DNA from 3 places in the Brevibacillus antibioticus genome. Region 2 is predicted to be linked to each of the others. Evidence: riboswitches for the same ligand, from Rfam matches in the RefSeq annotation. Region 2 holds a riboswitch; each other region holds the start of a gene.
What was found. A riboswitch is a leader RNA that binds a small molecule or an ion and turns the genes downstream of it on or off. The one in region 2 is predicted to bind cyclic di-GMP.
Positions count from the first base shown of each region.

Region 1: another riboswitch for cyclic di-GMP. It lies ahead of ggt (gamma-glutamyltransferase); the one in region 2 lies ahead of yfmT (benzaldehyde dehydrogenase).
Region 3: another riboswitch for cyclic di-GMP. It lies ahead of E8L90_RS17400 (GNAT family N-acetyltransferase); the one in region 2 lies ahead of yfmT (benzaldehyde dehydrogenase).

Region 1 covers NZ_SZNK01000001.1:5,223,829-5,234,328, reverse strand. The annotation lists gene E8L90_RS25340 (glutamine--tRNA ligase/YqeY domain fusion protein) at 63-1,730, opposite strand; gene E8L90_RS25335 (SET domain-containing protein) at 1,810-2,427, opposite strand; cyclic di-GMP riboswitch class I at 2,669-2,757, shown strand; gene ggt (gamma-glutamyltransferase) at 2,940-4,658, shown strand; gene E8L90_RS25325 (methyl-accepting chemotaxis protein) at 4,738-6,726, shown strand; gene E8L90_RS25320 (glycerophosphodiester phosphodiesterase) at 6,789-7,508, opposite strand; gene E8L90_RS25315 (ABC transporter substrate-binding protein) at 7,539-8,867, opposite strand; gene E8L90_RS25310 (carbohydrate ABC transporter permease) at 8,898-9,725, opposite strand; gene E8L90_RS25305 (carbohydrate ABC transporter permease) at 9,752-10,500, opposite strand, start outside.
Region 2 covers NZ_SZNK01000001.1:314,677-325,176, forward strand. The annotation lists gene E8L90_RS01445 (RsmF rRNA methyltransferase first C-terminal domain-containing protein) at 1-1,062, opposite strand, end outside; gene E8L90_RS01450 (hypothetical protein) at 1,148-1,903, shown strand; gene E8L90_RS01455 (methyl-accepting chemotaxis protein) at 1,928-2,863, shown strand; cyclic di-GMP riboswitch class I at 3,038-3,123, shown strand; gene yfmT (benzaldehyde dehydrogenase) at 3,209-4,666, shown strand; gene E8L90_RS01465 (methyl-accepting chemotaxis protein) at 4,697-5,578, shown strand; gene E8L90_RS30540 (hypothetical protein) at 5,650-5,799, opposite strand; gene E8L90_RS30545 (hypothetical protein) at 5,860-6,189, opposite strand; gene E8L90_RS30550 (M14 family metallopeptidase) at 6,186-6,461, opposite strand; gene E8L90_RS30555 (M14 family metallopeptidase) at 6,433-6,606, opposite strand; gene E8L90_RS01475 (hypothetical protein) at 7,171-8,589, shown strand; gene E8L90_RS01480 (class I SAM-dependent methyltransferase) at 8,730-9,416, opposite strand; gene E8L90_RS01485 (RrF2 family transcriptional regulator) at 9,507-9,923, opposite strand; gene trxA (thioredoxin) at 10,213-10,500, shown strand, end outside.
Region 3 covers NZ_SZNK01000001.1:3,699,108-3,709,607, reverse strand. The annotation lists gene E8L90_RS30860 (aKG-HExxH-type peptide beta-hydroxylase) at 1-493, shown strand, start outside; gene E8L90_RS17420 (hypothetical protein) at 952-1,809, shown strand; gene E8L90_RS17415 (MFS transporter) at 1,904-3,157, shown strand; gene E8L90_RS17410 (alpha/beta fold hydrolase) at 3,318-4,370, opposite strand; gene E8L90_RS17405 (methyl-accepting chemotaxis protein) at 4,484-5,956, opposite strand; gene E8L90_RS17400 (GNAT family N-acetyltransferase) at 5,960-6,514, opposite strand; cyclic di-GMP riboswitch class I at 6,709-6,792, opposite strand; gene E8L90_RS17395 (peroxiredoxin-like family protein) at 6,963-7,625, opposite strand; gene E8L90_RS17390 (Crp/Fnr family transcriptional regulator) at 7,710-8,387, opposite strand; gene E8L90_RS17385 (DNA alkylation repair protein) at 8,387-9,226, opposite strand; gene E8L90_RS17380 (hypothetical protein) at 9,360-9,545, shown strand; partial or broken gene E8L90_RS17375 (DNA alkylation repair protein) at 9,669-10,031, shown strand; gene E8L90_RS17370 (amino acid ABC transporter substrate-binding protein) at 10,234-10,500, shown strand, end outside.

The DNA of each region.
Region 1 (10,500 bases), 4.9 Mb from region 2:
AAAAAGCGCTGCTGCACACGGGTTCTCCATGCACAGCAACGCTTGATTTATATGAGTATTCCCTATGCCTTTGGCAGTTCAAAGGAGCTCTTCAACGATACAATCCGGTTGAATACGAGCTTATCCTCTGTCGTATGCTTCGGATCGACATTGAAATAGCCATGACGGAAAAATTGATACTTGTCTTGTGGCTTGGTTTCTTTCATATTTGGCTCCACATAGCCTTGCAGCACTTCCAACGAATTCGGGTTAACGTTGTCGAGGAATGTGCCCTCTGCGTCTTCATCATCCATAATCAATGGCTCATACAAACGGAATTCAGCAGGAAGCGCATTGGTCGCATCTACCCAGTGAATCGTCCCTTTTACCTTGCGACCTGTAAAACCGCTGCCGCTCTTCGTCTCAAGGTCATACGTGCAATGGATCTCGATCACGTTGCCGTCTGCATCCTTCACAACGTCATTGCACTTAATGAAGTACGCATGCTTCAAACGCACTTCATTTCCCGGGAACAAGCGGAAATACTTGCTCGGCGGGTTTTCCATGAAGTCATCCTGCTCAATGTAGATTTCGCGGGAGAACGGAATTTGACGATTGCCCATCTCTGGGTTCTCTGGATTGATCTCCGCTTCGAGCATCTCGACTTGCCCTTCCGGATAGTTCGTGATGACGACCTTCAACGGATTCAAAACAGCCATCGTACGCGGTGCCTTTAGCTTCAGGTCCTCACGGATGAAATACTCTAGCATTTTCTCGTCAACCGTGCTGTTAGCGCGCGCTACCCCTACTTCACGAGCGAATGTACGAATCGCTTCCGGTGTATAGCCACGACGACGGAAGCCTGCGATGGTTGGCATGCGCGGGTCATCCCAGCCGTCTACTACATTCTCATCGACAAGCTGTTTCAGCTTGCGTTTACTCATAACGGTGTTGGTCAGGTTCAAGCGAGCAAATTCGTACTGGCGTGGTGCACTCTCCATTTCGCACTCGCGGACTACCCAGTCGTACAATGGGCGATGATCTTCGAATTCCAGTGAGCACAGGGAGTGTGTCACGCCCTCAATGGCATCCTCCAACGGATGAGCGAAGTCGTACATCGGATAGATGCACCATTTGTCGCCCGTGTTGTGATGCGTTGCATGGGAGATCCGATACAGAACTGGATCGCGCATGTTGAAGTTCTGAGAAGCCATGTCGATTTTCGCACGCAGCACCTTTTCTCCGTCCTTGAACTCCCCTTGGCGCATACGTGCAAACAGGTCCAGGTTTTCCTCCACAGACCGGTTGCGGAACGGACTATCTGTACCTGGCTCTGTCCATGTTCCACGCATTTTACGCATGTCTTCGGGAGACAGATCGTCTACGTAAGCCAGACCTTTTTTAATCAACAGCACCGCACGGTTGTACATCTCTTCAAAGTAATCAGATGCAAAAAACAACCCGTCCCATTCGAAGCCAAGCCATTGAACGTCCCTTTTGATAGCCTCTACGTATTCGATGTCTTCCTTTACCGGATTCGTATCGTCAAAACGCAGGTTGGCCTTGCCGGAAAATTCTCGTGCCAACTCAAAGTTTAGACAGATCGCTTTCGCATGTCCAATATGAAGATACCCGTTCGGTTCTGGGGGAAAGCGGGTAATAATTTCCTTTACTTTGCCCTCTTGCAAGTCATCAATCATGATATTGCGGATAAAATTGGATGCCGCTACCTTGTTTTCCAATGAAATCAACCTTTCACTTCACCTTTACATTCCATAATACTGATTCTCTACCCAGAGTTCAACAAAATCGGGTCGTTGACCGACCCGCTCATGTCTCCCATTGCTGCCCCGTTTGCCATTGTGACCTGCAATACAGGTGAATGACAGAATCAACAGCTAAGCGCTGCTCCGTGATCCCACGAATCGTTTCGAGATGCTTCGGGGGAATCAGATGCAGCAAAGGTTGTTCAACATGATTGAAATGTTGGAATGCTTCCGCTGCAATCCGATCCCACTGCGGGTAATACCGAAGCAAGTCATCGGGCATTACGCGGGAGCGGTCCGTGTCAGACTCGGGCAAACAATCAAAAGGTTCATCCAGATTTAACGTTCCATAATCATCAGTCAACTCTTCGCCCGGAAAAATATCCCGTGCAGCCAATTCCATATCATACATGGTTGGCACACAATTCGCATGAAAGCTGTGGTTCACGTACCTTGCCTTATCCCAACAAAGAATGTACTTTCCGAACTGGTTTTTAAACGAATATTTTTGTACGTCCTGTTTTCGTAATGAGTCAAGTCTTTCCACAAATGCAGGGTCCAATACCTGGTCCAAATCATCCTGTGCCCATACAATCGTTCCTTTTGGGATAAACCTTGTCGCAAACACACCGTACCCGATCTCATCGTTGATATAGCGCAATTCTGTATCGGGATGCATCATGGTCTTTGTTTCACCCCTTGGCGAATGTGCCTTTTTATCATCATAAGCAGTTCAGCCCCAGGAGGTGTGTGAATATCTTTCGAAAAATACATAGCATTCCTAACTATTTTTCCGGATTAAAATATTTTTCTTATTTACCACAAATGGTAAATAGTCTATATTATTGGCAAATGGAGTTTTAGGAACTTTTTCCCACAACGATCGCATCAGTAAATGTGTCAATTTTATGCTTCATCCATTGATATCGAAACGGCATACCCGGGGAAATCCGGCGACGCAAAGCTACAGGGGCTACCTCCGCAACAGCGGACACGCTTGCCAGCTACCGAAGTATTGATGTAGGACGAGACCAATGATCCTATATCATTGGTCTTTTTTTGTGTTCACAATGTCTATTTTTGTCTATTTTTGTATGTTTGTGTATTTTTGACTTTTGAAGGAGGTGAGGTAACAGCGGATAGCCGGTTTAATGAATTCATTATTTTATTCATCATGAAGGAGGTTTCATAGGAATGTCATTCTGGAAGAAACTCTCGACCGTCGCGCTGACTGCTGTCATCGGGGTATCAACATTCTCTGGGGCACAAGCTGCTAACCGTCCAACATCGATGTCACCGAACGCAATGGTGACGACTCCTCACTATCTGGCTACAGCTGCAGCCCTGAAGACATTGGAAGACGGTGGAAACGCAGTAGATGCTGCTATTACAGCCGCTTCCACATTAGCTGTCGTCTATCCTCATTACACAACCATTGGTGGAGATAACTTCTGGCTCATCTACAATGCCAAAACAAAAGAGCTAAAGGCGCTGAACGGCAGTGGTCGTGCAGGAGAAAAGGCAACCCTCGACTATTACAAAAACAAAGGCTACGAAAAAATCCCGTCCCGCGGTTATGAATCGGCAAACACTGTCCCTGGTGTCGTCTCCGGCTGGTGGGAGGCGTACAACTACGCCCATAAAAGCATGGGCAACAATAAGCTTCAATGGAACAGACTGCTGGAGCCTGCCATTGGATACGCCGAGAACGGATATCCCGTCTCCCCTAACCAAGTATATTGGACAAAATACGCGACAGATCCAACTGACAATGACTTGAAAAATCTTCAACGTTTTGATGAATTCCGTAAAACATTCCTGAAGCCCAACGGCGATCTCTATGCAGCAGGCGAAATTCTCAAACAAAAGGATCTTGCCAATACTTTGCGAATCATTGCAAAAAAAGGCGCTGACGGTTTTTATAAAGGAGAAGTTGCTAAAAAAATCGTAGCAGACATGAAAGCCAACGGCGGATTGCTCACGTTGAAAGATTTTGAGAAGCACACCTCCACTTGGGCAGAGCCAATTATAGTAGACTACCGCGGTTATAAAGCGTACAACGTGCCGCCTAACTCCCAAGGCATGGCATCACTCTCCATTCTTAATGTTTTGAATAACTTCGACCTCAAAAGCATGGGTGAAGGAACACCCGATTACTATCACACGATTGTAGAAGCTACCAAACAATCTTTTGCTGACCGCGACAAATGGCTGACTGACCCTGCCTTTGTGGATATCCCTGTGGATGAGCTGTTGTCCAAGCAGCACGGGAAAGATTTAGCTGCGCGCATTGATATGAAGCAAGCCGCCAAATCCGTAGAACCACTGGATCCAAAAGGCGATACAACCTGGTTCGGGATCGTCGACAAAGATGGGAATGCAGTATCCATCATTCAGAGTCACTATTTTGACTGGGGCTCCGGCATCGTAGCGAAAGATACGGGCGTCCTTTTACAAAACCGCGGAAGCTATTTCTCTTTGGATTCCAAACACATCAATCACTTGGAACCAGGAAAACGCACCTTCCACACCATTAACCCAGCGATGCTCTTTAAAGGGGACAAGCCTTATCTTCTCTACGGAACACAAGGGGGAGAAGGACAGCCGCAAACGCAAGCCGCTCTCGTCACACGTATCATCGACTTTGGTTTCAGCGTGCAAGACGCAATCGAAGCACCAAGATGGCTGCATGGACGCAACTGGGGATCTGCTTCCAACAATCTCAAGGTGGAAAGCCGCATCCCTCAAGAAGTCCTAGACGAGCTCATTAAACGTGGGCATCCAGTCGAAAAGCTGGAAGCAGCCTATACCGATGCGATGGGACAGTCCGGCGCCATCCTGATTGACCCGAAAACCAATGTAAAATTCGGTGGTGCTGATCCTCGCGGTGAAGGCGCAGCAATGGGCTATTAATATTTGGTCAGACTGCTGAGTTCATCTCAGCAGCTGACTGTTTCTATTTTGCATTCACGGATTAGGAGTGGACAAACCTATGTTTTTGTTCAACAAACTCAGGAACAAAATGATCCTTTGGTTTCTCGTCGTAGCCGTCATTCCACTTACTGCCGTTTCGTTGTTTATCACGAGCAGCTTTTCATCCATTCTGATTGATAAACAAAAATCATCCTATGTTGACCTTACTTCCAGTACAGCCATAGCTATGGATCAATATCTGGACCGGCGTATGACAGAAATTCAAGTTTTAGCCCGTACCTCGGATATTCAATCCGATGATGCAGCAGCAAAAAATGAATTCATTCGCAAGTTTACCGAGGAAATGAAACTGTATGACGGAAATACGTTTATCGCAAGCGACGGAAAAGTAACAGCTGATACTTTCCCCAAGAGCGTTGGAATCAACCTTGGCGAGCGCCAATTCTTCAAAGACGGCATGCAAGACAAGCCCAGCTTCTCTGATGTTCTTGTTGCGAAGACAACCGGCAATCGCTCTATCATCGTCGCTTCCCCTGTAAAAGGGAAAAACAATGAGAAGCTTGGTGTCTTGACCGGGCTCGTCAATGTAGACGACTTCGCATCTACATTCCTCAAAAATTTGAAAGTAGGCAACGATGGTTATCCGATTCTCGTTGATAACAAGGATCACATTCAGTACCATCCTACCCAGGATCTGATCGGAAAACCGCTTGCCCAATCCGCTCTGCCGCAACCCTTAATGGAAATCCTGAAATCAGGAAAAACGGAAAAGGGCTCATACAACTACTCAGACAATGGCAAGGAATACGTTGTCACCTATTCCCCCATTCCCAAGACCAACTTTGGTTTGTATCTGCATATCCCTGTCGAATCCATAACGTCTGCGGTTTCATCCGTTACCACCATGGTTACGATCATTGTCATCATTGTTGTTGCTGTCGTGATCGCAATCGCATACGTTGTTTCCCGGCAAATCTCCCGTCCTATTGCGGCAGTTGCCTCCGTGGCTAACCGCATTTCCGAGGGTGAACTGACTGTACAACCGTTGCAAATTCGAACCAAGGATGAGGTTGGACAGCTATCCCAATCAGTAAACACCATGGTGCTCAACCTGCGAACGATTATTCAACAAGTAAATGATACAGCTTCAGATCTTGCTTCTTCAGCAGAGGAATTGTCGGTCAACTCCGACCATACGAGCAAGGCTACCGAGCAAATCGCCATAACGATTCAGGAAGTAGCTTACGGTGCGGAAAAGCAAGTGAAGAGTGTAGAGGAAAGTGTCACCGCAATTCAAGGTGTATCGACAGGGGCTCAGCTGGTTGCCACGAATGCACAACAAGCTGCCGAATCAGCTTTGGACGCTTCCCAAATTGCAGTGGAAGGAAATCAGGCCCTTCAGGTCGTTATCAGCCAGATGCAATCGATCGAGAACACTGTCGGCAACATTGCCGATATCGTCAAACGATTAGGAAACAGTTCGCAGGAAATCGGACAAATCGTACAAGTCATCACTGCCATAGCTGAACAAACAAATCTGTTAGCGCTTAACGCAGCTATTGAAGCGGCGAGAGCTGGTGAACAGGGGCGCGGTTTCGCCGTTGTGGCAGACGAAGTGCGTAAATTGGCTGAGCAGTCCGCGCAATCAGCGCAACAGATTAAACTGTTGATTACGACGATTCAGCTCGAATCAAACCAGGCTGTCGTTTCGATGGAACAGGGCACCAAGGAGGTCGCCACTGGACTTATGGTCGTTAACAATGCAGGCAAGTCCTTCGAACAGATCCAAGATGCTGTCACGCAGGTGGCCAGCCAAATTCAAGAAGTAAAATCTTATTCTGAGCAAATGTCTTTAGGCACCAAACAGGTGGTAGAATTGGTCGGTGTCATTGAAGAAGTAGCGGAGAATTCTGCTGACGGAACACAAAGCGTATCGGCCGCCACAGAAGAACAGCTAGCAGCTATGGAAGAAGTCAATTCATCAGCTACTTCTCTGGCAAGAATAGCCGAAGAACTACAATCGCATGTAAGCAAATTCAAGATATAGTCCAAACAACGAAACAGGAAAGCCGCCTGGCATGTTGCCCGGCGGCTCTTTCCTGCTTGTGCTTACACAAACTCCCACATCCGGTCAGGATGGTTCGTGCAAATTTGAACCTGAGGATGCCACGAAATGACTTCGCGGATATGCTTCGGATCATCCAGCGTCCACGCGATGACTTTAAAGCCTTTTTCAATCGCGGCTACTGTTAGCTCACGATTCAGATACGGATATCCCATGGAGAGGATCGTAGCACCTGCTGCCTCCATCTGTTCCAGCATGAGTACAGGGCGACCATATACAATCAGGCCTGTCTGCACTTCTTGATCGAGCGTGCGAACGTGACGGATCAAATCGTGGTCAAATGAAGTCAGACACACCTCTTGCTTCATTCCATGCTTCTCTACAAGTGCGAGCACCTTTTCAGCGATACCCGGGTACATGTCACTTGTTGCTTTCAACTCGATATTTAGCGTGCAGCGACCTTTTACTGCGATCAGCACTTCCTCGAATGTAGGGATTCGCTCGCCCGCAAACTTGTCGCCAAACCAGCTCCCTGCATCCAGCTCACGCAGCTCTGCCAGCGTATGATCCATGACCAAACCGCGGCCATTGGTCGTGCGTTCCAGCGTAAAGTCATGAATCAGCACCGGAACACCGTCACGCGTCAGCTGTACATCAATTTCCATTGCTTTGATAGCTGGCTCTGCCAGAGCCAGTCGAATCGCTGTCATTGTATTCTCCGGGGCTTTGCCTGACCACCCGCGATGTGCCATACAAATGTTCATTTCGCCAGCTCCTCTATCATTTCGTTTCTGTTATTTTTTCAAAAGCTTGCTGCCTTTTTCCGTCGCCGCCTGCATCGCTTCATCTACAGTCGCTTGGCCAAGCATCGCACGTTGCAGTTCTTTTTGAATCACATCCTGCAATTCTTTGTAGCCAGGAGCCATTGGACGAGGATAGCCGTATTGCAGTTGATCTACCGCGACCTTGAAGTTTGGCTCTTTTTCATAGAATGCCTTCATTTCAGCCGAATCAATAGCTTCTGTCGTAACAGGCATATAACCGGAAGCGATTGACCACGGAACTGTTTGCTCGGTATCGGTCATCCACTTCATGAACTCCCACGCTGCTTTTTTCTCTGCATCGGTCGACTTCGCCAGCATCACGAGATTCGCGCCGCCCGTTGGCGTACCAAGCGTTTTATTGGCTGGCAAGAAAGCTGCACCCATGTCAAATTTGGCATTTTTCTTCAATTCCGTCAAGGAGCCTGTCGAGGTAAAAATCATGCCCACTTTTTGATTCAGGAAGTCTTGCTCTGCTACATCCCACGCATTGTAGTTCTCTCCTGGAGGGTTTTTCATGATGCCTTCCTTCACCATTTTGGACCAGAGCTCAAGCGGTGCTTTTCCTGCTTCGTTGTTGATTGTCAGCTCCTTACCGTTCTCGCTCAAGATGTTGCCCCCGCCTTGGAAAACAAGCGCTTCGTAGAACCAGATATCAACTGGTGTAGAGAAGCCGTACCGGGTAATTTTATCTCCTTCTTTTTTGCTCAGCTTTTGCGAAAAGCTAACGAGCTCATCCCATGTTTTCGGACCGTTTGAATCAAGTCCTGCTTCTTTTAACATATCGCGGTTGATGTACAACAATGGAGTGGATCGGTTAAATGGTACTGCGTATAGTTTGTCTTTCCAATAAGAATTTTTCATGAGACCTGGAATGTACTTCTTTTCATCCCCCTGCGAGTAGGGAGTCAAATCTTCCAAGACCTTTGCATCCGCAAATGCCGCGATGGAAGCGATCTCGACCATCGTGACATCTGGATTATTGTTCGCTGCTACAGATGCCAGTACTTTGGAGTGGTTCTCTTGATACGCCCCTTGGTAGGCTGGTTTGACGATAATATCTTTATGTGTTTCATTGAATTTTTTGACCATATCCTCGATGGTTTTCCCACGAACGCCACCCAACGCATACCAGAAATCAATTTGGACAGGGCCGCTGGATGCTGTAGATGCTGCTGGCTGAGAAGTGCCGCCTGTACTAGCAGACTGTTCTTTTCCAGATGATCCGCATCCAGCCAACACTCCTGACAAACCGATAGTCAATGCACATAGAATCGTTCCCGTCTTTTTCATGGAAAACATGGTTTGATTTCCTCCCTAAGAGCTATCTTTTTATTTAGATTGGTAGATGAACGCTTTGATAATATGCCGTTGTGCCACGAAGAAAATCACGAGAATCGGTAGAATGAGGATCATGTTGCCCGCCATCATGACGTTCCACAAGGTTCCGCCGTCGGACATGTGCAAGCTGGATATTCCGATCGGCAAGGTGCGCGCCTCGTCGCTGTTGGTCATAATCAGCGGCCAGAAATAGTCGTTCCAGTGGTAAATAAAGCTGAATAGTCCGAAGGTGACCAGTACAGGCTTTGCCATCGGCACCATGATCGTCCACATGATCTTCCACTCGGAAGCATTGTCCAAACGCGCTGCCTCGATCACTTCATCGGGCACCTGCATGAACGCTTGCCTGAGCAGGAAGATTCCGAAAGCACTGGCTGCGTACGGCAGGATGAGCGACCACAGCGTATTGATGAGCCCCCAGCCACTCAATTGCACGTAGATCGGCAAAAAGATGACTTGTCCGGGAATCATCAAGACAATCAAGACAAGACCGAACAACAGATTGCGACCGGGAAACTTGTAGCGTGCAAAAGCGTAGGCCGCAGGCACCGCCGTCAAAAATTGCAGGATCAAAATCCCTACCGCAACGAGAATGCTGTTCCACGTAAACATATGGAACGGACCTGATTCCCAGGCTTGGGCGAAGTTGCTCCACTCCCACGTCTCAGGCAAAAGCGTCGGGGGAAATTGCAGGACCTCTGGCATCGTTTTGAAAGCCGTCGATGCCATCCACAGAAACGGGAACACAAACAGGAAACCCACAATCAAAAGCCCAATCCATTCCACGGTCTTGCGTGAAGCCAAAACCACTCGATACATGCTACTCCTCCTTTCTCATGAGTTCATCAGCGATAATGCACGCGCTTGGACATCACCAGGAAATGTATAGCTGTTAAAATCCCTACCAGTATCAGCAAAATGACAGAGGCAGCCGAAGCAATCCCGCCATTGTAGAAGTCCATGCCCTGCTGATAAATGTAGTAGACAAGCATGTTCGTGCTATTGATTGGACCACCCTGTGTCATAATGGCAATCGTGTCGAACGCTTGAAAGGATGTGATCGTATTGATAATGAGCAGAAAGAAAATCGTTGGCGACAGCATCGGTATGGTAATCCGTCTCAGCGTCCGCCACCATGGCGATTGATCGAGTGCTGCTGCCTCGTATATATCGCCCGGAATGCTTTGCAAACCTGCGATGAAAATGAGCGTGTTATAACCGACAACTTTCCAAATGCTGACGATAATCAGTGACAGCAACGAGCTTTTCGGATCAGTCAGCCACGTATACGCAGGCAATCCGACCGCTTCCAGTCCTGCGTTCAACAGGCCAAACTGCGGGTCCATCAGCCACATCCACAGCATGGAGACAGATACCAGCGAGATGATGTGAGGACTGAAAACAGTCGCCTGAATAATGCCGTACACCTTTGCCTTTTTATTCAGCCACAGGGCGAGCAGGAAAGATAACGTCAAGCCGATCCCCACTGTCGCAATGGTAAAGACCACGGTATTTCCCAATACTTGATGAAAATCTCCGTCTACCATCAAGTCCTGATAGTTTTGCAAGCCTACCCATTCCATTTGCTCCAAAT
Region 2 (10,500 bases):
TTCATCATCGAATGGATTGGAGAGCGCCGGGAGTGCTTCGTCCGCGAACGTACGCCAGACTGCCAGGGCTTCTTTTCGACCTGCTGGAGCCGATTTTGCCGCACGCTTTTCTTTACGCTTCCCGGAAGGTTCATGAACGTCAGCGGTCTTGCTCTTTTGCAGCTTGGCGAGATAATGCCCTTCTCCTTGTAGACGATGCGGCCACAATCTGGCTGTCTGGGCGAGCTGCTCGTTTTGCGGCGATGCCCACTCGGGTTGACCAGTAGAAAAGCAATCTGCATGTGGTAGCGAGACGATCTCAAATTCTTTGTGACGGCCGAGGAAGTTAACCAGTGACTGCTCATTTTCCAACGGAGCAAATGTGCAGGTGGAGTAGACCAACGTCCCGCCTGGCTTCAGCATAGCAGCGGCCGCCTCGAGAATATCACCTTGCATGACATGGCACTCCGTTACTTTTGCAGGGCTCCAGTCTTCGATTGCTTCGGGAAGCTTGCGAAACATTCCTTCGCCAGAGCATGGAGCGTCTACTAAGATTCGGTCAAAAAACAGGGGAAATCGCTCCTGTAAGCGTTCTGGCGTTTCGTTGGTCACGACGGCATTGGTCACGCCGCAGCGCTCCAGATTTTCTGACAAGGCTTTTGCCCGAACAGGATGGATTTCGTTTGCCACAAGCATTCCTTGTCCACGCAAAAACGCTGCAAGCTGCGTCGATTTCCCCCCTGGTGCTGCACACAGGTCGAGGATTCGCTCACCAGGTTGTGCACCGAGTGCTTCGGCAGCGGACATCGCGCTTGGCTCCTGCAAATAGTACAGGCCAGCGGAGTGAAAAGGATGCTTGCCGGGACGATCTGGCTCTTTGTAGCGAAAACCGTTTACGCACCAAGGGACTGCTTCTACAGCAAACGGCGAGATTTTCAAAAAATCGTCACGACCCACCTTCAACGGATTGACCCGCAAGCCATGTGTCACAGGCTGATCATATGAGGAAACGAATGCCTCATAATCGTGTCCGAGCAAGGTTTGCATGCGCTCGGTAAATGGTGTTGGTAATTTTTTTGTCATAACAGCCTCCGATGTCAGTTTTTGGCCCCATGTGAAAGGAAAAGATAGAATCATGGCGAATCATAGAGAATGAGGTGAGAGCATTATGGAAGGATCCCGTGCAAAACGCTACCGCTCCCGGCGGAGGAATGACTCGGAAGTAAGCCGGTTTTGGATCATGGGGTTGCTGTTCTCACTGCTGGTGCTCGCTTTTGAATTCTTTATCGAAATACCCGCCGACGCAGATTGGCTGGTCGATATGGAGATGGCTTTGTTTTCTGCCAGCTTTACATTGCTTGCCTTCTATCTGCTCGGACTTACCTTTGCCTTTTCACGCCACCAAAAGGCAGGGAAGATCAATCACCAAATCATCATCTATGTATGGTTGGGTGCGATCTTGTTTCACTTGTTCCTGCTCATCAGCAATTTGTCCAATCAGCATGTGTACAAGGCAGGGATCATTCTATTTTTAGGACCATTGTTTTTAACTGTCTACCATTTTATCACGTACTTGGCAGCTTTGCGCGAGGAGCGTGAGGAGCAGGAGGCAGCTACGACAGCTACGCTTGAGCGTACGGCCTACCAGATGATTCTGGAGGGCGGGCGTGTATACAGCGAGTTGAGTCGCCTGAAAACAGAATATCCAGAAGTGGAGCAAATGCTTCGCGCCAACGATTTTCACGATAAACTGGAGCGCTATGCTTTGGAAATGCAGCAGTATTTGCAGGTGAAGCATTTTGAGCGTAAAGACGTGGAGCTCTTGGAGGGTCACTATTATTTCTTGGAAAACTTGCTGAGCTTGGCGAAACAACATCCGGGAATAATCGAGTCCCGCGTATATAGCCGCCGAAGTGACAATTGATGGGTACAAAGGAGAGGGAAGCGGATGTTTTGGAAAAAAGACAAAGCCCTAGCAGAAAAAGAGACAGCAGCGACGACAGCCACAACCACAAAGACAGGACAGCAAGACGCTTGGAAGCATGAGCTTCGCGGTCTTTACGAACAGATGGGCGCGATCCTCACTTCGAACCAAGCGATGAACGCCGAATCTGATCAAATGGTGCGATTGGTGATGAGGATGAAGGGTGTCGTAGATAATATCCAGGCCATTAACGAGCGGGATGATGAATCTGCGAGCCAGTTGTCGGTTCGAGGAGAGCGCCTGACAGACATCTGTAAACAATCCGTAGCGCGTGCAGATGAAGGCAAGAAGGCTATGACGGACGTTGTAGAAGTCATGAGCCTGCTCGACAAAGAATCGGTCCATACATCCAAGTCCATGAGCCGCTTGGAAGAGCGCTCTTCAGAAATTACGAGTATCGTCAAGGTGATCAGCGACATTGCGAATCAGACCAACCTTCTCGCGTTGAATGCAGCGATAGAAGCGGCACGTGCCGGTGAACAAGGCCGCGGTTTTGCTGTCGTAGCGGATGAAGTACGGAAGCTGGCCGAGATGACAGCGAACTCGACCAAGACGATTGCAGAATTGATTGGCAAGATTCAGGAAGAAACAAAAGAAGCATTGTCCAACAGTGAAAAAAGCAGCAGTGCGATCAAAAATGGACTTTCCATCAGCAAGGATGCTGCGGGGAAGACAGATCAGATCGTGAACGCTTTCCAGGCACTGAACGTCGAAGTGTCGGGTGTGATGGAAATTATCGCGCATCAAAAGCGATTTGCTGACGATGTGTCCCAGCAGGTAAGTGATGCAAAGGGCTTGCTGGATGAGCTGAATGAAGGAATGACCAAGCACGTGAGGGACGCCAACGCGGTAGAGCAAATGCTCGCGACGAGCGTAAAGGATGTCAAAAAGTTATTGTGATCATAAGGTAAACGAATCAGGAGTCCGTATCCAAGCGATGCGGACTTTTTGGTATTTCTCCACTTTTTCACCAAAATTCTACATATTTCGGTTTGACTATTAAGAATAACGTACTATAATCGAAGTAAGATTCTCCATATACTTCCTTTTTTCGACAAAATCCTATCAGCATTCGCTATGAATGGGCAAACCCATTGAAAAGTGGGGACGCAAAGCCACGGGCCTAATGTACACGTTACGATGGCAGCCGGGTTGCCAACGAGCAGTGTATTTTACTGTTTTAGTTTTACGGCTCCTTTCATGCGAAAGGGGCCTATTTATTTTACAAAAGGGAGAGGTTGTAGCATGTCAATCCTTCAAACACTGGACAAGCAGTATATCAATGGGGAGTGGCGCGACGGACTGGGCGCGAAGACATTGCAAGATATCAACCCTTACAACGGGGAAGTCATCGCAGAGTTTAAAATGGCAAATCTGGAGGATATCGACGCGGCTTACAAGGCGGCAGCCAACGCGAAAAAAGAGTGGGATGAAGTGAATGCTTATACCAAATCCCGAATGTTGGAGCGTGCTGTTCGCTATATCGAAGAGCATGAAGAAGAAATCATTCAGATCATCATTCGTGAACTAGGTGGAACCCGACTGAAGGCATTTTTTGAGATCGGGCTTGTGAAGGATATTATTCGTGAGGCGGCTACGTTCCCGGTACGCATGGAAGGAAAAATTCTCCCTTCTCCCGTAGACGGAAAGGAAAATCGCTTGTATCGGATTCCCGCAGGAGTTGTCGGCGTCATCAGTCCGTTCAACTTCCCGTTCTATCTGTCGATGAAGTCCGTAGCTCCAGCTCTTGGCGCGGGCAACGGTGTCGTCCTCAAACCGCATGAGCACACGCCAATCACGGGTGGGACTCTCATCGCGAAAATTTTTGAAGAAGTAGGTCTGCCCAAAGGCTTGATCAACGTCGTTGTAACGGATATTGCTGAAATTGGTGATGGTTTTGTCTCCCACCCCATTCCACGCATCCTTTCGTTTACAGGCTCGAGCCAAGTAGGAAGTCATATCGCGCAAGTGGCAGCGAAGCATTTCAAGAAGGCGATTTTGGAGCTAGGCGGCAATAGTGCCCTGATTGTTTTGGAGGATGCGGATCTTACGTATGCCGTCAATGCAGCAGTATTCAGCCGCTTTACCCACCAAGGTCAGATTTGCATGTCGGCTAACCGGGTTCTGGTTCACCAAGATGTTTACGATAAATTCCTCGATCTGTATGTGGAAAAAGTATCTGGACTCAAGGTAGGCGACCCAAATGATCCAGACACGGTAATCGGTCCACTCATCAATCAACGGCAAGTCGCCAACCTGATGGCAACGATCGATGAAGCGATTCGCGAAGGAGCCGTTCCTGCACTGAAAGGGGAAGTAAAAGGAAACGTGGTCGAGCCGATTGTTTTGACAGGTGTGACCACAGACATGTCCATTGCATCCAAAGAACTGTTTGGTCCGGCTGTTTGCATCATGTCGTTTGCTTCCGAGGAAGAAGCGATTCGCATGGCGAACGAGACACCATTTGGATTGTCCGGGGCGATTCATACCCGCGATCTGGAGAGAGGTGCCCAGATGGCCAAGCGCATTGAGACGGGCATGATTCATATCAACGATGGAACGATCAATGACGAGCCAATTGTGGCGTTCGGCGGTGAAAAGCATTCCGGATTGGGACGCTTAAATGGTCAATGGAGCCTAGAAGAGTTTACTACGCTAAAATGGATTTCGGTTCAGCACAAAAAGCGCCAATTTCCGTACTAATGCCATCAAAATATAGAGGTGAAGAGGGTTATGAACGGATACGAAGAATGGAACGAAACAGAAGCTTCCGAAAAGGGGCAAAACGCAGAACTGCTCGAGGCTTTCATCAAGGTTGCCCCCTATTTAAATGATTTGCTCACCGATGACATTACCATTGGGGTCTACGACACGGAAAAGCTATTGCGCAATGTGCCTGCTCAAACATTTGCACTGCAAGTAAAGCCCGGTGATCCACTCCAGGAAGGAGATGTGATCACCAACGCGATTCGAAGAAACACCAAGCAGGCGATGATGGTCCCCAAGGAATTATTTGGTTTTCCTCTCGTCGCACGAGCGATCCCCCTGCATGATCACACGGGAAAAGTCATCGGTGGTGTCGGCATTGGCTCGAGTATGGAGCGAGCCAATGAGCTGTATGAAATTGCCGCAAATCTCTCGAGTGTTGTCGAGCAGGTCAGTGCCACCACACAAGAGATGGCGTTGCAGATCGGGAATTTGAACGAGCAAATGAAGGGGATCTCAGAGCAAGCCAATGATGTGAGCCACAGTACGACTGAGATCGAGCAAATTACACTCGCCGTGAAAAAAATCGCTGATCAAAGTAACATTTTGGGACTGAATGCGAGTATTGAGGCTGCGCGAGTAGGAGATGCAGGGCGTGGGTTCGCTGTCGTCGCGCATGAGGTTCGCAATATGGCGACGGATTCAAGGGCGAATGCAGACAAAATTAAGCAAACTACGGATTCCATCCGGGTTTTGATATCCCTCCTGCAAAATTCGATTGAATTGATCAATCAAACCATGGAGAGTCAGGCAGCCGCTACGGAGGAAATTTCTGCGACGATGGTCGAAGTGAGCGGCAATACGCAAAAGCTGGCAGGGCTTGCCCAAGAAGTGTTTGAAATAAAGTAAGCCCATACATGTAACAAAAATCCCCTCTTAGGAGTCTTACTCTTGAGAGGGGATTTTTTCCTTTAGTTCTTTTATGTGGTAGGTAGTGGTTGCTCCAGCATATAGCGATACACCGGGACTTCATCGCTCTTTTCAACGGGCAAGAAGCTAAACGTGACGTAGCTGTCCACGGATTCCGGTTCCAGGGCCAATACAATGAAGCTCGCATTTGGCTGGGCCATGCTGAACACGTAACTACCCGCAGGAAAGGTTTTCGTTGTTTCTGTTACATTTGCAGTCACTTAGTTGGTGAAATGCCCATTCTCGTAAATCGTATTCACCTTGTTTTCCAAAATGGTGTAGCTTTCTACTGCTATCGTTGTCTCTTTTGATAGCTTGATTATTGAAACACCGAGCAATTCCAGCTTGGCTGCAATGTCATGGTAGCCAGGAGGCATGAGATAGGCAGTGGATCGCTCGCGCTCGAGTACAGGATAGGCATCCGTGGAGCTTACCTTGTTGTCGTTTGCTTTTTTGCCTTTTTCCGTGATTTCTGCGTGTGCCTGGGTCACGGCGGACTTGATTACTTTGGCGTTGGCCGCTGTTGATTGGATGACAGCAGCGTGAGTCAAGGCCTGACTGTATACACGTCGTTCAAAATCGGCGCGTCCAATACCGATGCGCGTGTTTCCACCAAAAACGTCAACGTGTTTTTCAATCCCAAGGCATTGCGACCGATTCTTGTCTCTGTGCAGCCTTCTGTTGCGGTCACTTTTCCGTCCTTGCCTTTTGCCAGCGTATAGGAAGCGTGATGAGAAAGTTGCTCCTTGTCGAGTACTTTTTGAACATCTGCCAAGAGCAGCTGGAGGGGATGTTCAGGTTTTTCGCTGAGGAGACAGAACATCGTAGGAAGAGATCGCGTCCTTTTCTCCAACATCGCGAAGCTGGCTGGAAGAGACGCCGTATCCGTGGGCGTCAAGCACCACATCAGGTTGATAGGCATCGATGGCTTGGTGGACAGCTTGTACCTCTGGATATTCTACCTTCATGTAGTCACGGTTGGCATCCAGCTCTGTCGCGATGTAGCGTTTGAACTGGTAGGAGCCATCCGGGTTGATGCGAGGAACAATCGCAATGTTTCCTTTACCCAGGAGATCGGCGCCAAGTTTTCCTACTGCCAGCCAATGATATCCCGATGGATAGCAACTGGATTTCCTTGTTCCCTGCTGCCAATTTGCTTATGTGAGCCATCGTTTCTTCCTGGGATGTAAAAGCTTCTTTTCCTTCTTGGAAGCGGGGTGTCCCAAACTGGATCGTTGGCTTTGGAAACAAGCTCTCAATCTGTGCAGGCTGTACATAGGTTGGCCCTATTCCGTAATGAGGAATGTGGTTCAGCTTGGGTGGCATGGATGATTGAGGGACTGGTGAACAGAGATATTACGAGTGCTGTAGAAACAACGTAGCGTACTTTCTTGTCCATAAATTCCCTCCTGCGAAATAGAAGCCGACACCTACGATTAATCCATCAGACTATTATAAAAACAATAATTACTACGAAATATTCATTTTAAAGCAGGACTTTCGGTTCTCCTTTAATAGAACAGGGGGATGACATGGTCAAAAAAATCAGCAGAATGCTCCTTTTGTTGACGGCCATCGCGGTAAGTAGTTTCTTTCTGAGCGATATTTTTGCAAACGAATGGAAAAAACCAACAGAAACAGAGAAGGTTGATCACCTGAATGGCGCGATTCACCAAAAACAAGAATTTCAACTCCATGACGGTACCACGTATTGGGCCCATAAAATGACAGGTCAGCGCGATATGACGCCGTACGTTTTTACTATTCCGATTCAGGGGAACAGTCAGAACATGACGTTCCGCTATCGAGCCTATGATGAGTCGAAGAAACCGAATTGGAAGATCGTCACGCTTGATCAAGTCCAGACCCTTCCGCTTGCCTCTGGTTTTGTAGAGACGGAGGGCAGGTATATTTGGTTAGGTAAGCCGATTGTCTACGTGGACAAGGGTAGAGCCACGATTGAAGAAAAGCCGGGATTGGCGTCGCCAGTTGAAGTAAAACAGACGTCTTCTGGTGTCGAGCTTGTGTTTCAGCTACCGATGAAAGCAGGCTTTATCAGTGAAATGTGGGCGCTCGATTCGAGAGATCCGCTCGTTCCTTGGGGAGAAAAAATGCTTGACAGCATCTGGCTTAACTTGGACGTTACGGAAAAGGCAAAATGGCTGTACGATGGGTATTACTATCAAAGTCCTTCAACGTACGAGCCGACTTCGGAGTCCTCTTTTTGGCGGATTCCTGAAAATTATGTCCTTCGCTCCTTTTTATATACAGGGGGAAGCAAGGCTGCCCGGGATATGGGTTATGTGATGTTGAAAGCGAGCCTAAAGCAGCAGGAGCCTGAGGGGTACTGGAAGACGCAGCCGCGCTCCACGTGGTTAAGCACCGATTACGGGATACCAGAGGGCTTTTACGATACGAGATTCAACACAGGAGCAGCTGATTTGATGCTGCGGGGCTGTGATCAGTATCAAGAAAAGGACTTTTGCCAATCGGCGAAAAAATATGCTTCTTACTTTCACAATTTCGTAGCCATGAACCATTTTGTCATTGCTGGCGTACAGCAAGGCTGGTTGGTTCCGGACTATGGGACAGCAATGAATCCAATGATTCAGACACATGTTTCTTTGAATCATCAGTTGGCGGAAATCAATTTTCTCTACAAAAACTATCTACAATTCGGGGACCAGAAGGACAAAGATTTAGCGGATAGTATGCTCTATGGTGTCGTTAATCTCGGAGCGCAGTGGATACTCGGAAATGGCGATTTGCATTACGCTTATTTTCCGGACGGGACATTCGGCAGGAAGGACTATCCGTACTTGACCTACAATGACTTGGTCGAAACGCAGCGCTTGTACCGTCAATTGCATGGAATGGATGAGATGACGCTTACCATGTTGATTGACAGTAAATTAAAGTGGATGCAGTTGAATAATATTCAGTACCGTTGACATATGGAATTGTGACCCGTACGAAGAGCAGATGATAAAGTGACCTTCGTACGGGTTTTTATTTTGCAAACTCGCTGGTCTAACGAAGTTTGAGAGGATCAGGCGGGAAATCGAGCGGTTTTTCTTTCGTTGAATTTGATCTACTTTACTTTCCGCAAAGCAAACAAGGTCAAAAAGCTAACAGCCTCCCGCAGCTCTACGCTTATTCGGCCCGCGATATCTGGCGTAATTCCCTCTTTGTATACCGGCTCTTCGCCCAGCAGTGTGAAGCCATTTTCGCTCGCTAACTGCTTGGCTTCCCAGGGCATCATCGTATTTTGGATCGTTGCCTCTTCATAGAGTCTGCGATAGCTATGAGCGCGTGGGCCAGCTGTAGGACCGAGGATACCCAAGACGAGAAAGCCTCCTGGTGCAAGCACGCGGTGAAGCTCCAAGAGTGCCTTGAGCGGAGACGGCGTGAATTCCACTACGTTAATCGAGAGCACCCCAGAGAATGAATCATTGGCAAACGGAAGCTCGCTGATGTCTCCTGTCTGAAAATGAACAGAGCCCGGGAAGGAAATGACCCGGTCATGAGCGAGGCGGATCATTTCCCCGGCAATGTCGATGCCCTCCACCTGATAGCCGTGCTCTGCAAGCTTGCAACTGGCATAGCCGTCACCACAGCCTGCATCGAGAACAGGTCCAGATCCGACAGGAACATACTTCATAAAATAGGGGAGGATAGTGCTGCGACTGCCTTTTTCCCACATGTGCTCACTTCGTTTTCGCCAGTCTTCTGCAAATTGATCCCATTGCTTGGCGGCTAGTTCTATCCATTGACTCATCATAGTTCACGCCTTTCTCATCGAATGAACGATACGGTTATGAAGAAAAACTCCGGTCGAGGCGGCCGGAGCTTTTCAGGGAAGTTGTTTTTACGTCAAACGGTCATGAGGTTGTTTGGGGATATGCGCGACCAAGTCCGCAATTTTTTTACTCTTCAGCGTATGCATCATTTGTTGCTCGGCGTCAGCCACAACCTGTTGAATCAGACAGGCACTATCATGGTGGAAGCTGCATTCAAACAAGGAGGTTGTCCCTTCAATGGCTTGGATAACATCCAGAAATGAAATATCATCCTGGTTGCGCTTGAGCTTGTATCCGCCATTTGCGCCAGAGACCGAGTGGATCAACCCAGCTTTGACCAGTTTGGTCAACATTTTGGATAGGTATGTTTGTGAAACGCCTAGCTTCTCTGCCAAAAGCTGAACACTAACGGGTTTATCAGGGGCTTCTGCTACCAGATAGAGCATCGCATGGAGGGCATAGTCTGTTGCCTGTGAATACTTCATAAGACACCTCAATCATGGACTTAATACATCCATCATAAAGTGAATGGGAAGCATGAGCAAGGGGAAGAGTCATTCGCGCTGTTACCTGCACTTTCGATGCCCATTATAGGATGGTGCAACTTGACACAAAAAACCTTTTGAAGATATTATAGACACAATAAGTCTGTGAATGAGTTGTTTGGAATGATCCAATTACAGCGAGTTATTTTTTGTTACTATTAAGGATATTAGAGGTCTGTAATGGTCGTTTTGAGTAACTGTTCAACATAAAAAGGGGAGGAAAGTACAAATGAGCATTTGTCACACGACAGATACTACGTTTCAACATGATGTAAAAAGCGAGGGCTATACTCTCGTCAATTTTTGGGCACCTTGGTGCGGGCCGTGCCGCTTTTTTGGGCCGATACTCGAATCGTTCGATAGGGAGCATAGCAGCGAAGTGAGAGTCCTAAAAGTCAATGTCGATGAACAAACGGAGATTGCCAATCAGTATGGCATTATGAGTTTGCCAACGACCATTTTGCTCAAAAACGGGGAATTGATCGACAAAGTCGTAGGAGCTGCCCCTCTAGCGGAA
Region 3 (10,500 bases), 3.4 Mb from region 2:
TAACCAATATATCAGTACCATACTGGTAGTGAAAAAGAGTGGATTTGGCGGAGGGTCTGTGTCAGGATTCGTTGGCTTTATCTGGATCAATGCTCATTCACATTGGTCAATTGTTGATTTGGCAGAACACATCTATCATGAATTTGTTCACAACTCCTTGTTTGTAGATGATATGGTGAATTCCATTTTTCCAGATCCAGCCGCGTGTGCTGAGGAAGATGGTCTAGTAACTTCTACGATCCTAAAAATTAAAAGACCATTGGATCGTTCTTATCACGCTGCGAATGTTGCTGTAAGCATTATGCATTTATACTATATGTTGAGAGACCGACGAAAAGATCGCAACTATTTTCCTGAATTAGCGGTTACACTTAATGAGCTTAACCAAAAAACTTATTTGCTCGGAAAACAAGGGATACTTATTCTCGAGAAGCTAAATCAGTTTTGTGCAAACCCTTCTTTTGAGGATATATCGAGAAGTTTGCGAAAATAAATGAAACAAATACTCTTTTAGGGTGTTGCTCCTATTAAGACTTCTGGAAAACAAAAAGGAGTGATGATTTTAAGTATTGATAATTTGCAATATTTAGAAACGACCAATATGGTGCATGACTTATGCAGTTCAATCGGAAATGATGAGAATCTATGCTTGAATAAACCGGCCACCAGGTCATGGCGAGCTAAGAAGACCAAAAAGCTGAAATAAGCGTAGCAAAGCGGCGGACTGCTGTGTCAAAATCAATGTAGATTCGCTCAGATCCCTTGTGGTTTCTGATGCGAACCTGACAACGAGTGTAGAAGAAGCCGCTAACCATTTGGCCGTGGGTGCAGCTTTCATCACTCGTTTTTTCTTTGTTTACTTGCAAAAATGCGTAAGCGAGCAAGGTTACTGCAGCGAACTGAATAAGTCATGTATGTTGGTCGTATTTTTTTGTGAGAGTGGTGTGATTAATGAATTTTAAGGTTACTGGGTATGCGTTTACTACTCATCCTATGCATCTATACCTCAGAGGTTTGGCTCAAAAATACATATTAAATAACTATAATAAAACCATATTTGAATTTGGTGGTAATTTGTATGATGTGAAAACTTTGAACAACCTCGTTAATTTAGATTGTATGAATTGTCATACTGCACATAAACGATTGTGTTGTGCTGGATCGCCATACCCTCTTGAAACAAAAGAAATTCTCCGAGTTAACGAAATATATGATGAAGTGTTAAAGTCTACATTAAATGCAAACGAATACAACAGGAAATCGGAAATTATAAATAATATAGGACTAATCAATGAAGAAGGCAGTGTTACAACAGACTGTGGAAATTGCATGTTCTTTAATGAAATTGAAGGTAGTTCTTCGTTTGGATGTTCAATCCATGCGTATTCTTTGAAAAATAATATTTCTTATACTGATCTTAAACTAGATGGATGTTTATTATATCCAATAGATATTTTAACTTTAGATAACGGAGGATATTTTGTCTTTGGTTTAGATGAGAGCAACGCTTTAAATCTCTATTCGTTTGAGAATGATTCGGGATTGCAATACGGCATTATGTCCGATAATAAAGGGTTTAGCAGGTGGACTCAAAATGATTTAAAGCATCTTTGTGTTAATTTAACTAAAAGAAGTGAGTTTATTGCTTCTTGTAAAGAAGATGATTTCTACAAAGGGGATATCCCCAATGAAATATATAAAGTTGAAAAATTTAAGCCTTTATTTATAGAAGAGCAGGAATCATTAGAATATCTCTTTGGAAAAGAACATCTTAACTTCATATATAGTAAATCGATAGAGATTAGATAGGAATAAGGAGGGGAAGCCGAATGGCAATCAAAGATTTATTTTACGTATGCTTATATAAAATATAAATGTTAAATTAATATAGAGGAGATTCTCTATGAAAGATATCAAGTCATTTAGGTTGCTTTGGATCGGACAATCTTTTGCGAATTTTGGCGACATCTTGTACATTGTTGGTCTAATCGCAGTGATTCACAGCCTTAATGGTTCAACGTTTCAAATGGCGATGGTACCTTTCATCACGATGATCTCTCGATTTTTAGGAGCACTCATCGCACCTCTTTTATTTGAACGATATTCACTTAAAAGTTTGATTTCCTTTTCACAGATCGGAAAAACATGGTTTATTCTTCTGCTCGCTCTTTTTATTATTGCAGATATGCACAATACATCCACCTTAATTGTTCTTCTCTTGATGACATCATTGATTGGCTTCTTTGATGGATGGGCATCCCCAGCCAGGGATTCACTGATTCCTAGATTAGTGCACGAAGATAAATTGATTAAATACAACAGCTTCTTATCAATTGTCGATAGAACAATTCAACTAGGAGGTTGGCCGATTTCTTCTATACTATTAGTTTGGCTTGGATCAAGCACTATCTTCTGGTTAACATTCGGGCTTTATGTATTATCATCAATAATGATGGTTTTGATTCGTCGCATGGCAAATGAAACAGAGCCTACTGACATAAGCACAGATGATGGAAAGCGGTTCAAAGGAGCAAAGGAAGGATTCAAATATATTTTCCGAACCCCTACCATTCGAACGCTCACAATAGCGGAATTACTTGATTCTATTGCTAATGTGGTGTGGATTGCTGCTATTATCTATGTCTTCATCGAAGATGCTCTACGTTCTGGAGAAGAATGGTGGGGCTATCTCAACTCTCTGTTCTTTGCGGGGCTATTACTCGGTGGGATGCTTGGATTTAAGTATGAAGATCGTATTCAGCGTAATCTCGTAATAATCGTGCGGATCGGTGCAGTTATATCGTCAGGGTTAATTTTGTTATTCGCACAATTGACAAACCCTTGGATAGCTGTCACAGTATCATTTTTATTCGGTTTGTTTAGCCAACTGAAGGGGGTGTCGCACGGAACCCTCGTTCAAATATCTACGCCAGAATCAGTGTTACCCAAAGTCTATTCAGCTCAAGATGCTCTTAATTTTGCTCTGTACGGTGTTGCAACAATGCTATTTGGCTATTTAACCGATCAACTTGGTGTACGGTTTGTTTTTAACCTATCTGGTGGGTTGTTATTAGTTGGTGCAGGGATTTTGATGTTTGGTAGTCTGTCCAAAGTTGGTTTGCTTCAAAATAATGAGGACACTAATTTCAAATCGTAATATTCATACCTAAATCCGTTAAAGGGATACACGAATAATTAAGATTATCAGAGAACACGTGCGAATATCGAATGAAGGTTCTCCTCCCGGAGAGCCTTTTTTCATACATTAAAGAAGAAAACCGCTACATCGGATAAACGAAGACGGGAGAAAGCTGAGTTCACCTCAGTCTCCTCCTTTTTCGAATGAGCTCTACAAACTCCTCTGCCTTTTCAATGTGTGGAGCGTGCCCCACATTTTCCATGACAATCTCCTGATAGGAACCACCAGCGCGCTGATATTGTTCAAGCACGTCACGAATTTGGGAGACCATCGGCTGCGGGGGGTATTCGTCTTCGCCCGGCCATCCGGGGACATAGCCAAGCTTGCCCAGCGTACCGAAATCAGCTAGCGACTGATCTGAGACAATGGCATCATCCGCACCGCGAATCCATAAAATCGGACACTTCGGCTCAATTTGGACAATACCGGACAAATTTACGTATTTGGGAGAAATCGCATTCGTAATCCCTGTCGTTCCAGGAGCGACACCGGGCCAATCGTTTACGTATTCAAAGGCACCGGGGTAAAAGCCCTCTCCCGTTCTTGTAGAGATTATCGCACTCACATAACGGTCTTCCCGCTCTGAGTCAACCTGGAACGGCGGCTTGAAATAAAGCTGATTCATGACATTGCGAGGACTGGAGGGAGATTCATTGCCCATATCTTTGGCTGCAATCCTTTTGACCAGCTCGGAGTTGGCGGCTCCTCCACCGGAGCCTGAGAAGCTACTGTAGCACGGAGTGCCAGCTAAATCCTTGGTTCCGCCAAAGCCGTAAGGGGACATGGGGGCGATGAGAATCAGAGAGCGCACTTCCTGCGGGTGATCGATGGCAAACTGCATCACGATCCCACCGCCCAACGACCAGCCGGCAAGATGGACGGGTGTTGGCAAATCCAATGCCCGAATAAACGAATAAAGGTCATCCGACCAGTCTCGCAAACCGCGTGTCGCATCGAGGGGCAATGCTTCACTTGCTCCATAGCCACGCATATCAGGTGCATACACACGGTACTGGTCACATAGAGCCGCAATGGTATCATCCCAGAACAAGTTAGCTGATGCATTACCGTGAATGAGGAGAAGCGGTTCTCCTTCCGGTACACCTGCTGTCAGATAGGAAATGAGCAGTCGATCGGTCTGAATCGTTTTGGTTTCGATTCGTGCATCCATCAATGATGTGCCTCCTTTCGAACTTTTAATATCAGAATATTTCTATTATATATCTATTCGGTTACAAAATGAGAAAAGAAAACAACCGCCCGTGAAAGGCGGTTGCAGGAAGGTTACATATGGAGACCACGCATCTGTTGTTCGATTCTCTCAAAGCCGCCAGATACCTTAACGACTTCGTCTTTTTGCTCAGAAACGAGAACTAGCACTTCTTCCAGGTTCTCTTTGTTCTTGTCGGTAATATCTGCATTGACTTCAACTTTTGCGCCGACTTCCTGAATCATGCTGTGAACATGGATGATGAACTCTTGCAGGTTTTTCGTTTTATCCGCGAAGTTTTGCATGTAGTTGTCCATATTGGTGAACATTTCTTGTACTTCGAGGATACCCTCGCTATTTTTCTCAAAAGAAGTCTGTGACTCAGAAATCATATCGGATACGAGCTTCATTTTTTCGCGAATGGTCATGAGCAGGTTCGAAATCGACTCTGAGGATAGCTTGGAGGATTCAGCCAGCTTCCGTACTTCATCTGCTACGACAGCAAATCCACGGCCGTGTTCACCTGCACGAGACGCTTCAATCGTGGCATTGAGTGCCAGAAGATTGGTTTGTGCAGAAATCTCGGAAATGGTTTGAATGATTTTCCCAATCGATTCGGTTTCTTTATTGAGCTCTTGAATCAGCTGGTTCGTACCTTGGATGTCCTTGATGAATCGTTCAAAATCATTGCCGATGTTGCCAATGCGTTTACCGCTCTCGTTAGTGGCTTCTTTGGTCGATTCTACGTATTCATGCATCTCCGTAACAGAGCGGGTCATATCCTCAACTTGCAGATTCGTCGAGCTCATTTCCCGACGCAGCTCGTCCGTATTGCTGGTCTGGACCGTAAAGGACTCCATAATGTCTTGCAGGGAAGCAACGGTTTCGACAGCGCGAACATTTACACCGTCCGTTACCTTGTTCAAATTCTCTTGATAGTCTTGCATAGAGGTGAGTGATTCATTGATCTGATCCAGAACACGTTGCAACGATTCCTTCGAGGCAATCGCTTCTTGCTTTTGTTGCTCACTTTCCTTTTGCAGCTTGTTATTGAATACAGCATGCATCATGCTCGTGACAGAGACGAAGCAGAAGGTAAGCAGGAAGTACATCAGGTCAAGATTGCTGGTCGAATGGAAAATCAATTCTCTCTGTGTCAGGAAGTAGTAAGAGACAATGCCTAATGTCGATACAATGGTCAAAATATTGATGAGTCGGTCTTGATAAATTCCCATAACTGCTACAAAGAACATAATGGTCATGATATTGATCATATGCGGGTCTAGTCCAACAATGATGAACATGAAGATTCCGATTACAGCGAAGTTGAAAAACTTCATGAAAGGCGCTGCTTTTTCACGGAAGCTCGGGCGATTGGAGATGTAAGTAAAAGGTGCCAGCACGCCATACAAAATACCCAGTACAGTGAGAACGAATGCGTACGGTACGCCTAGAAAGAGGTTTAAGACCTGAACAACCGTAATAATACTTGCGAATACGATTACGACCCAATTGTTTCTTCTTCTCAATAGATCAATGTTATCCATGTTTTACCCACCTACCTCGACTTTTACTTGGTTGGATGACGACGAATTGTACCAGGAATATTTCGAATCGTGCTTATTGTCATAGACATCTTTTAGATGGAAGAGGGTCGGAATAGCATCGGCCCCTTTATAAAAGACGATATCTTTGGTCTGAATCGCCTTTACATGATACTTCTTGTTAATGAACGTAAAAAAAGTCGGATCTGATACACCGATTGCGTGGGTATAACCATGCTTTTCAGCGTAATCTATCATCAAGCAAATTCCTTTTTGCCCTAATTGTCCACGGTATTTCGGCAAAACAGCGAGACTGTCTACCTCCATTACTTTCATATCTTCTGTAACAACATCCTGAAATAGCGATTTCATATAAGCACTTGATTTGGAAAAGGGTATCATTTCAAATGTTCCACCTGCTTCACCATCATCGGCAAGTAGGAGGAATTGTGCGGAGCCTTCTTTTGCGTACTCCATCTCGAAACCCATGCTTGTCCATACTGTTTCTTTGATTTCATGAAATGTAGCTAATTCTTGTACGGTTTCTACTTGTTTGTACATAACTTCTCCACTCCATCATTTTCTCTGATTGAACTGTGTTGTGTATGCTTGACGTCTCAAAAGTTATGCTTTTCCATCTGTTACAAAAATGAAAGTGCTTTCATCCTCCTTTCAAAAAACGAAACACAAAAAAAGGCCGTTCCATCGAAATGGAACAACCGAAGCTACCAACATCAAAAAAATGGTATCAAGATGATGGCAACCCGGCTATCATGGTCAAAGACTGTAGACCCGTGGTTTTGCGTCGCCACCTTTCGATGACTTTGCCTTTGCAGTTTTTAGTATAATTTGTAAATGAGTGTCGAAATTTGAAAGATATAATCATGCAAAATATAAGACATAAGATATATCCTTGTCAAGTTTTGGTAGGGGAAAGAAACTAATTGCTCGTAACGGATAGACGTACAAAGAACCAGTTGTGGTATCAACTGGTTCTTCCTTATAGGCGTTAGGTTAGGGTACGTAGAATGTCTAAAACTTCAGTAGGCTCCATGCGTTTTTTGTAATCGGGATCTAAGTATGCTGATCGGATTACGCCCTGGTTGTCGAGGATATAAGTAGCTGGTATGGGGAGTGTCCAGGAATCGTCGCTATTAAAATGCTTGAGATCGATATCCAATGTTCGGTAGGTATCCTGGAAATGATCAGGTAATCTGAATCTGAGTTTATATTTTTCTGCTACCCGGTTATTGGTATCGCATAGCACGGGAAAGCTCAGTCCGTTTTTCTCTTGCATTGCAAGAGAGTGTGCAGGAGATTGTGGACTAATGGCAAACAATTGGGCACCCAGTGAAGTTATCGTATCGACCTGTTGTTGGTATGCTTGCAGCTCCAAATTGCAGTAGGGACACCATGATCCACGGAAAAATGTCAGGACGACGGGACCTTTTACGACTTCTTCCGACAAGGCAATGGTCTTGCCAATGTGATCGTTCAAGGTGAAATCAGGTGCAATCGAACCAATCGGCAAGCCCTTTGCATGCCAAGAGGTCCGCAGCTCCTCGATTGATCTTGTAAATGCATCTGTTACTTCACGAGTGAGCAAGTCCGCTATTTGTAAGGTTGTAAAATCTAGTTCTTCGCGCAGGCTCTGAAAATGTGGTTTATCCATATGTCGTTCCCCTCTTTTTCGAAAGAATAGTAGAAGCCATAGCTATACGATATCTTTCGTTTGGAGGGAAAGATGTAAACTGGATTACATTTTCTTCAAAATTCTGTCCCGATGAATGGAAATGGATTTAAAGCTTGTTTGAATCAGTTCTTCTCTTGCTAATGCACGTAATGCTACCGTCACAGCTTCCCTGGATGCCCCGACAAAATGGGCGAGCTCTTGATGGGAAAGAGGTAAGTCAATTTTTTGAAACGCCGAACTGTTAGGATTGCCAAATTGATCGGCAAGCTTTACTAACGTGGAAATAATGCGATCTTGTAAAGGGAGAAGGGCAAGATTTTCGGCTGATTGGCTGATCGAAACCATTCTATCGCTAATGAGCTTCATGATCTTCAGCATTAGTTGCGGATGTTCGATTATGTAGCTCTCAAATTTGGCTTTACTCATTTTACAAATGAGGCAGTCTTCGATGGTTTCTATATACATCTCTCGCGTACCTAATGAGAGCAGATCCACTTCTCCAAACACATTGCCTTCTCCGAGGATATCGAATGTGAACTGTCGCCCATCCCGATTCACTTTATATAAACGTACTTTCCCCTGTTTGATGAAGTAGAAGCCCTCTGAAAAAGTTTCTGGTGTTTGGATGCACGTATTTTTGGGGAAAGGTGTTAAGGAGGTTAATTGATCGATTAAGCGCAAACTTTCCTCGGATAATGAATTCAACAAATAAAATTGGGATAAATATGTGATTCGGTTCATCATTTCTGTTCGGTTCGGGTCTTCAGGATGGTTCTTTTCGCTTTGGTGACAATTCTCTTCGTTTCCTTTGTATCCGAGATTCTTAGCCACTTGTCACAAAGCTGCGTCACCCAGTCTGGTTGTGATTTACTCGCATCGTTCAACCAATTCCCTACAGAGTCTTGAACATATTTAGATGCATCTGACATCAATGGCGTGAGCAAAGGCACGCAGCGAGCAGGCTCATTTTTCAATGCGTCAATATGCTTACACCAGACGCCGCGTGGGCGGGTGGCTTCTACCGCAAATCGGCGTATATTCTCGTCAGTATCAAGTACCCATTCGCTCAGGAGTTGAATGGAATGGTTCAGATCATGCACGAGAGAATCCCGAATCGCCATCCATGCAATCTCTCTCACTCCAAAATGATGATCAGCCGCGAACTTTCTTATTTGCCTGAGTTTTTCTTCGACTGATAATGTGTTGTCCAAGCCAATGATATAGGCACTCCAGCAACGCACACTGTCTGACTTGTGAGTGGCCAACGATAGGAAAACAGGAGACGTAGCTATGGGTTCACCCGATTTGTGTAAGATCGCAAGTAGTTCTTGTCCAATCAGACGGATCGCTTTCATTCCGCTCGTAGATCCCGTTTCTTCTAATTGATCAACTAGAGGAGAGACATACGCGCCTAATAGAACATGAGGCAGAACGCTTCGTAACAGATGAATATGATCAACAGCCTGCCATTCAGTCAAATTGACACTTTCTAATTCTCCAGCATGAAGGAGTGCTAATACATTCTCAGGGATGAGCGAGGCTTTACTTGCTCCTTTTCTCGTGTGTACTGAATCAGGCATTTTCAACAACTCCCTTTTCACAGAAATGGTAGACATTCAAAACGGAATGGCTGCAACAAAAGTATACATAAAAATCACCCGTAACAAAAAATTTCCAACCATCCGATAACTAGAAGGAATAGGAGGGGATTTTATGAAGGAAGTAAAAGTGATTGAATTCTACTTTTCCGGAGGCGGTGAAACGATTAGCGTCGAAACGACGGAACCGGAAGAGATCATTCAAATGGTCGCTAATCAAGACGGTGGATGGTTACAGTACGATGATGTTGTCATCAACGTTAGAAATGTTTCGTATATCAAGGTACGTAGTCAGGCGTAAGGATAGGAAAAGGGCGTAAAGCTCCAACACGAAAAAGCTCTCCTTTAATGTGGAGGGCTTTTTCGTATTGGAGGTAGCGTTGCTGGTTATCCTATTAATAGAAGAAAAGGGTGGGTGGCAAGATTGACGCTGGAAGAAGTTATGCAGAAGCTCGAAGCGATGGGGACGGAACAGACGAAAAAAACGTTATTGCGGCATGGGGCGAAAGAGCCTTTGTTTGGCGTGCGAGTCGGCGATATGAAAAAGCTGGTCAAGGAGGTAACGCGTGATCAGCAGCTCGTCCAGGCGCTGTACGATACGGGAAACTACGATGCCATGTACTTGGCCGGATTGACGGTTGACCCGAAGCGCATGACAAAAGAGCGGCTGCAGGCTTGGGTTAAGGAAGCGTCTTGGTACGCGCCCGCCGAATATACGGTTGCAAGTGTAGCCGCTGAGAGCCATTTTGCGATGGAGTTGGCACGGGAATGGATCGAATCAGAGGAACGAGGGAATGTCGGAAAAAAGAAAAAGACGTGCATCTGCTAGTCGGGCATTTTACTCATTCATTTGGCGTATATTTCTAAGGTGCTTTTGTTTACTAAAGTATCGACTATTCCTTGCTAATGTGCTATCATGATACCTTGTTAACGTATTACCACTTTATCAGAGTGAAATATAGAATAGGGCAACGAGGGGGATCATCACGATGAAGAAAATAGCATGGATGTCATTGTTGTTGAGTGCGATGGTTTCATTGGTAGTGGGCTGTTCCAGCGCAAAAACTGGCGCTGACGCGAACAAGCTGATTATTGGAATTGATGATAAGTTTGCACCAATGGGATTCCGGGATGAAAAAAATGAGCTAGTCGGTTTTGATATTGATTATGCGCGTGCAGCTAGCGAAAAAATGGGAAAACAAGTCGAGTTTCAACCAATCGATTGGAGTGCAAAAGAGTCTGAACTAAATAGCGGT